Regions from separate parts of the Streptomyces sp. NPDC096012 genome, predicted to be linked through region 2. Evidence: riboswitches for the same ligand, from Rfam matches in the RefSeq annotation. Region 2 holds a riboswitch; each other region holds the start of a gene.
What was found. Region 2 has a riboswitch for S-adenosylmethionine ahead of ABVB68_RS35010 (aminotransferase class V-fold PLP-dependent enzyme). Riboswitches for the same ligand answer to the same signal wherever they lie in the genome.
Positions count from the first base shown of each region.

Region 1: another riboswitch for S-adenosylmethionine. It lies ahead of thrC (threonine synthase); the one in region 2 lies ahead of ABVB68_RS35010 (aminotransferase class V-fold PLP-dependent enzyme).
Region 3: another riboswitch for S-adenosylmethionine. It lies ahead of ABVB68_RS35925 (amino acid ABC transporter permease); the one in region 2 lies ahead of ABVB68_RS35010 (aminotransferase class V-fold PLP-dependent enzyme).

Region 1 covers NZ_JBEOTD010000001.1:136,209-139,456, forward strand. The annotation lists gene ABVB68_RS00705 (alpha,alpha-trehalose-phosphate synthase (UDP-forming)) at 1-94, opposite strand, end outside; gene ABVB68_RS00710 (glucosyl-3-phosphoglycerate synthase) at 180-1,124, opposite strand; SAM riboswitch class I at 1,249-1,391, shown strand; gene thrC (threonine synthase) at 1,409-2,692, shown strand; gene ABVB68_RS00720 (MoaD/ThiS family protein) at 2,689-2,967, shown strand.
Region 2 covers NZ_JBEOTD010000064.1:14,481-17,728, forward strand. The annotation lists gene ABVB68_RS35005 (Lrp/AsnC family transcriptional regulator) at 1-73, shown strand, start outside; gene ABVB68_RS35010 (aminotransferase class V-fold PLP-dependent enzyme) at 354-1,730, opposite strand; SAM riboswitch class IV at 1,913-2,029, opposite strand; gene trpD (anthranilate phosphoribosyltransferase) at 2,110-3,174, opposite strand.
Region 3 covers NZ_JBEOTD010000074.1:9,206-12,453, reverse strand. The annotation lists gene ABVB68_RS35930 (amino acid ABC transporter ATP-binding protein) at 1-162, opposite strand, end outside; gene ABVB68_RS35925 (amino acid ABC transporter permease) at 159-1,142, opposite strand; SAM riboswitch class IV at 1,501-1,610, opposite strand; gene ABVB68_RS35920 (glutathione S-transferase C-terminal domain-containing protein) at 1,688-2,575, opposite strand; gene ABVB68_RS35915 (putative leader peptide) at 2,679-2,801, opposite strand.

The DNA.
Region 1 (3,248 bases), on a different contig from region 2:
GCTTGGCGTGCAGCGAGCCGTCCTCGCGCAGTTGATACGAAACCGGGCCGCGGTTGGACGCGACCAGCACCTCAGCACCGTGGGTCGAAGCCATACGCCTCAACCTAGCCCGGCCCGGAAACGCTCAAACGTACGGTCTGCCCCGGCGGGGGCCGTATACGGCCGTTCTCCGCGCGCCATCAAGCCACGCGGCGGGCGGCGTACTCCGCGATCTGCGCCATCGGCGGGCGTTCCTCGGTGTCCACCGAGTAGGTGCGCGGCTCGAAGCCGGCCGCGCCCCGCTCGAACTGGGTGAGGGCGGGCCGGACCAGGTGGCCGCGGGCCAGCCGGAGCTGGGCGGTGCGGTAGATGGCGGCGGCCATCCGGCCCAGCGCCTGCCCGTCCTGGTGGCGGTGCCTGCGCACACCCACGTCCACCTGGGCCAGCGCGTCGAGCCCCACCAGGTGCAGGGCGTCGACCAGCATGCCCAGCTCCACGCCGTAGCCCACCGGGAACGGCAGCTGTTCCAGCAGGGAACGGCGCGCCGCGTACTCGCCGCCCAGCGGCTGCACGAAACCGGCCAGTTGCGGCCAGTGCATGTTCAGCAGCGGGCGGGCCATCAGCTCGGTGACCCGGCCGCCCTGACCGGCCGCGCCGCCCAGCGGGCGGTCGTACATGCCCTTGACCAGGTCCACCCCGGGCTCGGTGAGCAGCGGGCCGACGATTCCCGAGACGAAGTCGGAGGAGAACTCCCTCAGGTCCGCGTCGACGAAGCAGACGATGTCGCCGCCGGTGACGAGCAGCGAGCGCCAGAGCACTTCGCCCTTGCCGGGGGCGGCGGGTATCCGGGGCAGGATGTCGTCGCGGTGGACGACCCGGGCGCCCGCGGCGGCGGCGACCGCGGAGGTGCGGTCGGTGGAGCCGGAGTCGACGACGACGATCTCGTCGACGAGCGGGACCCGCTCCACGAGGTCGCGGCGGATGACCGTGACGATGTCGCCGACGGTCTCCTCCTCGTCGAGGGCGGGCAGCACGACGCTGATGGTCTGCCCCGTGCGCTGCTTGGCGGCCAGGATCCGGGGCAGCGGGCGATCGGCCACGGACCAGGAGCGGGTGGCCAGCCAGCGCTCGACTTCTTCCAGCACGGCGGCTCCTCACGTGTCTCGCGGTTCGGACGACTATCTCAACTGTCCCGGCCTTCGGTTACAGTCTTGAACAACGCCGGTGACCATCGCATGTCGGAGGTCGCGCGCGTCGACAACCGAATACCGCTCATCCAGAGGGGCAGAGGGACACGGCCCGATGAAGCCCCGGCAACCCTCCAGCCGGTACTCGTCTTCCACGCGAGGCTCCCGGCTAGGGAAGGTGCCAAATCCGTCTCGCGGCGAGATGCGTCGTGAGGAAGATGAGGAGAAAGGGCCTCGCCTCCATGGCTGTGCAGACAGTTGCAAGCACCAGCAGTTCCACCGTCGACCTCGGACCCGCCGCGGCCCTGAGCTGTCGCGAGTGCGGCCACCGCGTGCCCCTCGGTCCGGTCTTCGCGTGCGAGGAGTGTTTCGGCCCGCTGGAGATCGCCTACGACTTCTCCGCCTACGGCACCGAAGAGCTGCGCGCCCGCATCGAGGCGGGCCCCGCGAACATCTGGCGGTACGCCCCGCTGCTGCCCGTCCCCGCCGACGTGGCCGACAAGCCCAACATCAACCCGGGCTGGACCAAGCTGGTCAAGGCCGACAACCTGGCGGGCGAGCTGGGGGTGACCGGCGGCCTCTTCGTGAAGGACGACTCCGGCAACCCCACGCACTCCTTCAAGGACCGCGTCGTCGCCCAGGCCCTGGAGGCCGCCCGCGCCTTCGGCTTCACCACGCTCTCCTGCTCCTCCACCGGCAACCTGGCCGGCGCCGTGGGCGCCGCCGCCGCCCGCGCCGGCTTCCGGTCCTGCGTGTTCATCCCGCACGACCTGGAGCAGGGCAAGGTCGTCATGGCCGCCGTCTACGGCGGTGAGCTGGTCGGCATCGAGGGCAACTACGACGACGTGAACCGCTTCTGCTCGGAGCTGATCGGCGACCCGGCCGGCGAGGGCTGGGGCTTCGTCAACGTCAACCTGCGGCCGTACTACGCGGAGGGGTCCAAGACCCTGGCGTACGAGATCTGCGAGCAGCTCGGCTGGCGGCTCCCGGACCAGCTCGTCGTCCCGATCGCCTCCGGCTCCCAGCTCACGAAGATCGACAAGGGCCTGCAGGAGCTGATCAGGCTCGGGCTCGTCGAGGACAGGCCGTACAAGATCTTCGGTGCGCAGGCCGAGGGCTGCTCCCCGGTGTCGACCGCCTTCAAGGCCGGTCACGACGTGGTGCGCCCGCAGAAGCCGGACACCATCGCCAAGTCCCTGGCCATCGGTAACCCGGCAGACGGCCCGTACGTCCTGGACATCGCGCGCCGCACCGGCGGTGCCGTGGAGGACGTGACGGACGAGGAGATCGTGTCCGCGATCAAGCTGCTGGCCCGCACCGAGGGCATCTTCGCGGAGACCGCGGGCGGCGTGACCGTCGGCGTCACCCGCAAGCTGCTGGAGAACGGCCTGCTGGACCCGGCGAAGACCACGGTCGTCCTCAACACCGGCGACGGCCTGAAGACCCTGGACGCGGTGGCCGGCACCGGCCTCAGCGCCACCATCCGCCCGACCCTGGACTCCTTCCGAGAGGCTGGCCTCGCATGAGCGTGACCGTTCGCATCCCGACCATCCTGCGCACCTACACCGGCGGCCGGGCCGAGGTCGCCGCGGAGGGCGGGACCCTCGCCGAGGTCATCGAGGACCTGGAGAAGAACCACACGGGAATCGCCGCCCGGGTGCTGGACGACCAGGGCAGGCTGCGCCGTTTCGTCAACGTGTACGTCAACGACGACGACGTCCGTTTCGAGCAGGGCCTGCAGACGGAGACCCCCGACGGCGCCGGTGTCTCGATCATTCCCGCCGTCGCCGGCGGCTGCTGACCGAATGACCGATCATTACCTTCGGTAACAGCGGTTACGCAAGGTTCGCCCGATTGCCTCCTCCGTGAGAGAAGCGGAGGGGGCAATTCTGCGTGATTGAGCGCGGTACAGTTGGGGAACGCGCTCGCGGTCCACTGATCGCGGCCCCTTGATTCATACCGCGCGACCCGGCAAGAAGTAGCCAAAGTGTGCGGGTTTTATGTGGCTTTTGCTCCTTTTGTGGAGCCCGACTTGCCCTGAATTCAGGCGAATTCTCGCCACATTCCGGACCGGCCTCGTCC
Region 2 (3,248 bases):
CACGCACGTGGCGTTCCGCACCTACTCCCAGCACGACCTCGAGGCCGCGTTCGCCATCGGCCTGGACAACTAGGTCCTGTCTGACAGGGCCTAGCCCCGTCCACCGCGGCGACGCCGGCGCCCCAGGGGGCGTACGGGCGAGGGCCGCGGACGACGACCGGCGCCACCGCCGCCGCCATGGCCGCACCCGGGCTCCCTCGGGTGCGGGCCGGCCGCCACCCAGGCCGCACCCCAGGTTCCCGCAGGGGTGTGCCGGCCGCCGCCGAGGCCGCACCCGGGTTCCGGCAAGGGCGGCACGGCCGTCGCGGAGGCCCTGTCCGGCCCCCCTCGCGGCGGCCGTCCGCCGGGCGGTCTCAGACCGCGGGGACGCAGCGGCCGTCCTCCGTGCGGTAGCGCCACTTGGCGCCCTCGCGGACCAGTTCCCGTACGGCGTTCACGAACCGCTCCACGTGCTCGTCCGGCGTGCCCGCGCCGAAACTCACGCGGATGGCGTTCAGGGACTTCTCGCCCGGGGCCGCCTCCGGGGCGCCGCACTCGCCCTGGGCCTGCGGGTCGCTGCCCAGCAGGGTGCGCACCAGCGGGTGCGCGCAGAACAGGCCGTCGCGGACGCCGATGCCGTACTCGGCGGAGAGCGCGGCGGCGAAGTGGGAGCTGTTCCAGCCCTCCACGACGAAGGAGATGACGCCGACGCGCGGGGCGTCGTCGCCGAACAGGGAGAGGATCCGCACCTCGGGCACCTCGGCGAGGCCCTCGCGGACGGTGCGGACCAGGTGCTGCTCCCGGGCGACCAGGGACTCCCAGCCGGCCTCGGTGAGCGCCTTGCAGGCCGCCGCGATCGAGTAGGCGCCGATCACGTTCGGGGAGCCGGCCTCGTGGCGGGCGGCGCTCTCGTGCCACTCCACGTCCACTCCCCCGTCGGTGCGCCGGGTGACCTTGCGGCTGGCGCCGCCGCCCGCGAGGTACGGCTCGGCCGCCCGCAGCCAGTCGGCGCGTCCGGCCAGCACGCCGGAGCCGAAGGGGGCGTACAGCTTGTGCCCGGAGAAGGCGACCCAGTCGACGTCCAGGTCGCGGACGTCGACCGGGTGGTGCGGGGCGAGCTGGGCGGCGTCGAGGACGATCCGGGCACCGTGCGCGTGCGCCGCGGCGGCCAGCTCGCGCACCGGCCACAGCTCCCCGGTGACGTTGGAGGCGCCGGTGACGCAGACGAGGGCGGGGCCGTGGCCCCCCTCGGCGGACACCGTGCGGCCGGCGAGGGCCCGCTCCAGGGTCTCCACGGCCTGCCGGGGGCTGCGCGGGGCGTCGAGGTAGCTGACCTGGGCGTCCTGCCAGGGCAGTAGGGAGGCGTGGTGCTCGGTCTCGAAGACGAAGACCTGGCAGCCGGCCGGCAGGGCGCGGGCCAGCAGGTTCAGGGAGTCGGTGGTCGACCGGGTGAAGATCACCTGGTCGTCCTGCCGGCAGCCGAGGAACGCGGCGACGGTCCTGCGGGCGTTCTCGAACAGGTCGGTGGAGAGCTGGGAGAGGTAGCCCGCCCCGCGGTGGACGCTGCCGTAGTACGGCGCGTAGGCGGCGACGTCGTCCCAGACGCGCTGGAGGGCGGGGGCGCTGGCCGCGTAGTCGAGCGCGGCGTAGCCGACCTCGCCGCCCGTCACGAGCGGAACGGTCACGTCCCGGCCCAGCACGGACAGCGGGGCACAGACGGTCTGGTCGGCGGCAGCGGTGATGACGGACATGGGGGAACTCCCGTGCGAGCAGATGGGACCCGCCGCGCGAGCGGACACGGCTCGAGCGCGGACGAGGGGAAAAAGGGTGTGCGGAGGCGGGGCTCTGCGGCCCTATCGCATTCGCCGGCTCACGGAACGGCTCCCTCGATGACCAGGACCCCTGGCCCCGCGCTCGTCACGAGCGCGCGAGGGGTCCGCGCTTGCCGCAGACCTTGCTGTCCGCGACCTGGTCTTCACCCGGGGCACCCCGCCACGGACGGAGGGTTGCCGGACAGTCGGCCGGGGCCTCATGACTGTCACTCATGACCTGGTTCAGTATCCTGCCACACGGTCTTCGGCGCGCAAGGCGCAGTCCGGCATACGGACTGCGCCTCGGCCCGGCCCCGGGTCAGGCGTTGCTGGCCGCCACCCACCGCTCCAGCGACCGCTTGGCCGCGCCCGAGTCGACCGACTCCCGCGCCTCGGCGATGCCGGCGCGCAGCTGGTCGGCGAGCGGCGCGTCCGTGGGCCGCAGGGCGACGAGCGCGGCCGCCGCGTTCAGCAGGACCGCGTCCCGCACCGGCCCCCGCTCGCCGTCCAGCAGGCGGCGGGCGACCGCCGCGTTGTAGGCCGCGTCGGCGCCGCGCAGTGCTTCCACGGGGACGAGGTCGATGCCGACGTCCCGCGGGTCGAAGACCTCCTCGGAGACCTTGCCGTCGCGGACCACCCACACCCGGGAGGTGGCGGTGACGGTCAGCTCGTCCAGGCCGTCGTCCCCCCGGAAGACCAGCGCGGAGTTGCCCCGCTCGGCGAGGACGCCGGCCACGATGGGGGCCATCCTCGGGTCGGCCACCCCGACCGCCTGGGCGCGTACCTTGGCCGGGTTGGTCAGCGGCCCGAGCACGTTGAACGTGGTCCGGATGCCCAGCTGGCCGCGGGCCGCCGCCACATGGCGCAGGGACGGGTGGAACTTCACCGCGAAGCAGATGGTGATGCCGGCTTCCTCGGCGACCTCGGCGACCCGTCTCGGGGTCAGGTTCAGATTGATCCCGAGCTGCTCCAGGACGTCGGAGGACCCGGAGGCGGAGGAGGCCGCGCGGTTGCCGTGCTTGACGACCTTCGTGCCGGTGCCCGCGACGACGATCGAGGCCATGGTGGAGATGTTCACCGTCTTGGCGCCGTCCCCGCCGGTGCCGACGATGTCGACCGCCGGGCCGGGCACCTCGATCACGTTGGCGTGCTCGTACATCGTCCGGACGAGTCCGGAGATCTCCTCGACCGTCTCGCCCTTGGCCCGCAGCGCCACCATGAAGCCGGCGATCTGGGCGTCGGTCGCCTCACCGCGCATGATCCGGTCCATCGCCCACGCGGTCTCGTCGGCCGACAGGTCCCGTCCGGTCAGCAGACCGTTCAGCAGGACGGGCCAGGAACGGCCCGCCGCGGTGTCGCCTCCAGCGGGGGTCACAGCGCTCATCAGCCGCTCCTCGTACACAGTCCTGCAAGGTCGTACACCACCCTATCCAGCCCGGAGGACGGCGAAGGGCCCCG
Region 3 (3,248 bases), on a different contig from region 2:
CGACTTGCCGGAGCCGGAGGGCCCGAGGATCACCGTGACCTCGCCGGGCCGGACGGTCAGGTCGATGCCGTCGAGGACGTGGTGGGAGCCGTACCACTTGTGGACGCCGTGCACTTCGAGCGCGGCGGCGACGGGCGTGCCGGGGGTCTGGGCGCCGGTCATACGGCGGCCTCCTTGCGCAGGCGGGCACCCAGGCCGGCCGCGGCGGCCCGGGCTCTCTGCAACGGCGTCGGCGGCAGGCCGCGGGTGGCGCCCCGCGCGTAGTACCGCTCGACGTAGTACTGGACGACGGACACGGCGCTGGTCAGGAGCAGGTACCAGGCGGTCGCCACCATCAGCAGCGGTACGACGTCCCCGGGGTAGGTGTTGCCCATCGACTGCACCACGCCGAAGAGGTCGAGCAGGGACACGTAGAACACCAGGGACGTGCTCTTGATGAGCCCGATCAGCTGGTTGACGTAGTTCGGGACGATGGACCTGAGGGCCTGCGGGAGGACGATCCGGCGGAACCGGTAACCCTTGGGCAGACCGAGCGCGGATGCCGCCTCGTGCTGCCCCTGGTCGACGGAGAGGAGGCCGCCGCGGACCACCTCCGCCGCGTAGGCCGCCTCGTTGAGGCTGAGGCCCACGACGGCGATCGTCATGTCGGTGGCGAGCCTCGACTCGTCGAAGCGCACGAAGGACGGGCCGAAGGGCACGCCCAGGCTCAACGTCCGGTACAGGGCGGAGAAGTTGTACAGGAATATCAGCACGACGATCAGCGGGGTGGAGCGGAACAGCCAGGTGTACGTCCAGCTGACCGCGCGCGGCACCGGGCTCGCGGAGAGCCGGCCGAGCGCCAGCAGGATGCCGCCGGCCAGCCCCAGCACCGCGCTCAGGGCGGCGACCTCGAGCGTGACGAGGAGGCCGTCGAGGACGGCCGGGCGCAGGAACCAGTAGCGGAACCGGTCCCACTGGTAGAAGGGGTTGGTGACCAGTCCGTGCAGGATCTGCGCGACGAGGACGAGGACGACGGCGGTGACGATCCACCGGCCGGGTCTGCGCCGCGGCCGAACTCTCCGTGCGGGCGGCGGAACCGGCGCCTCGCCGGGGTGCGAGGGCCTCTCGGCGAGGGAGAGGGCGGCGCCTGGGGATTCACTCATGGGCGGACTCCGGGCGGAATCGGGCACCCCCGGGACGGCGGCGGGCGCGCGGGCCGCGACGGCACTGGGGCACGAGACGGCGCACGGGAGACGCGGCGGAACCGGGGGCTGGGCGGGCAACGGCACATCACACGCACGGGGTACGTGCGGAACGCGCGGGCTGGGACGCTGAGGTCAGCCCCGACGGCGGGCGGAGCCCGGTGCGGTACACAGTGCGCTGCTGACGCGGACCAGATCGACGGCCCGGTCGGCGACCAGGAGCTGGGCGTACGGCGGTACGCAGCCCGGGGAACGGCGAGGGGCCGTCCTGGGAGCTGCGTACATGGCGTCACCTGTCACTGTTCCGGCCCCCGGGGGGGCCTCGCGCTTACCGAATACGTCGTCCGGTCCGGTCGTCACCTGGGGCACCCCACCGCGTGCGAGGGTTGCCGGTCAGCGAGCCAGGGCTTGGCGCTGACGCTCATGACCTTTCTGAGTGGCAAGTAAGGCAGTCGCCCGTTCGAATGTCAACGGCCGTCCGCGGAGCGGACCCTGAGGGCCGGCTCTCACCTGCGGGAAGCGTCCGGGACCTGCGCGGCGTGGGCCGCCCAGTCCAGGATCTGGACAGCCGCTCCGGCGGCCTCCAGCCCCCGGCAACTGCCGTGGTGGCGGCGGGCGATGCCGTCGAGGTCCAGGTGCCGGCCGAAGGCGGGGCGGGCGGCCAGGCGGCGGGCGTACGCCCACAGCGCGTGGTGGCCGGCGATCCGGTGCACGGCGGAGGCGTCGAGGTGGCAGCGGTGGACGGTGTCGAGCTGCACCAGGGCCACCCAGAGTTCCACGTCGGCGGCGGTCAGCCGGTCGCCGACCAGGTACTCCGCACCGCTCAGCCGCCGCTCCAGCCGGCCCAGGGTGTCGAGCAGCACGTCGAGGGCGGCGGCCCGCTCGGCGGGACCGGCGCCTGCCCGTCCGGCACGCTGGGCGGCGTCCTCGACGCCGTCGGCGCACATCCGTTCCACGGCGTCGATCACCGAGCGCGTTCCGGACGGGTACAGCGAGGACCGCCCGTCACGCGGGAAGCGGTCCAGGTCGCGCAGGATGTCCGGGGCGTGGGTGCTGACGATGCGTCCGGACCAGTCGTCGCTGAGGACGGGGGCGAGGGCCGGCCCGGTGTAGTGGTGGGCGCTCGCCTCGTACAGCGGGCGCAGCGCCGCGTGGCCACCGCCGGGACAGTCGGGCACGGCGGGCAGGAAGGTGACCGGACAACTGCCGTCCAGGCCGAGGAGGCTGTGGCCGGCGGCGAGGCGCAGGCCGTCCGGACAGGCGGTCGACAGATGGAGCCGGTAGCGGTGCGGTACGGCGTAGTGGCCGCTGCGGGCGTCCCGGCCGAGCCGGCCCCGGAAGAGGGGAGCCGTGCGGTGGACGTTCGAGTCGGCGGCGAGCGGACTGCTGGACATGCGTCTCCCCTGGGCGTGGGCGGATGAACTCCCTGACGGGCACGGCGGACGGGCGCGCCGGCCGGCGCCGTCGGGCGACGAGGGCGAGGGCGAGGGCCCGGACTCAGTACCGGCCGCTGATCGCGCTGCAGACGCGCAGCAGGTCGATGTGGCGCCGGGAGGTGAGCAGGGGCGCGCACAACGGCGTCCGGCCCGCTCGGCCGGCGACCGTCTCCGGACGCGTCATGATTCCCTACCCGTTCACTAGGATTTCCTCCCTGGAGTGTCGATCGGGCTCCGCACGCCGTCAAGGGGGCGTCCACGCCTGGGATTCGGACGCGGAGCCCCACGGCCCGGCGAGGCGACGCCGGACGAGCGGTGGGGGGACGGCGGGGGGACGCTGGACGGCCGCCGGGGGACGGCGAGGGCGACGCTGGACGGGCGCCGGGGGACGCCGGACGAGCGCCGGGGGACGGCGAGGGATGGCGAGGGCGACGCCGGACGAGCGCCGGGGAATGGCAAGGGCGCCGGACGACCGCCGGGGAATGGCGACGGGGACACCGGACGAGCGCCGGGGGGACGGCGGGGGAACGCCGGACGATGCGCGAGGACTCCTCAGGTCCTGCCGCAGGTCACCGCCGGCCGGGTCACCAGGCGCACGCCGGAGGACGTGCGAGCACTCCCCGCATCGCCC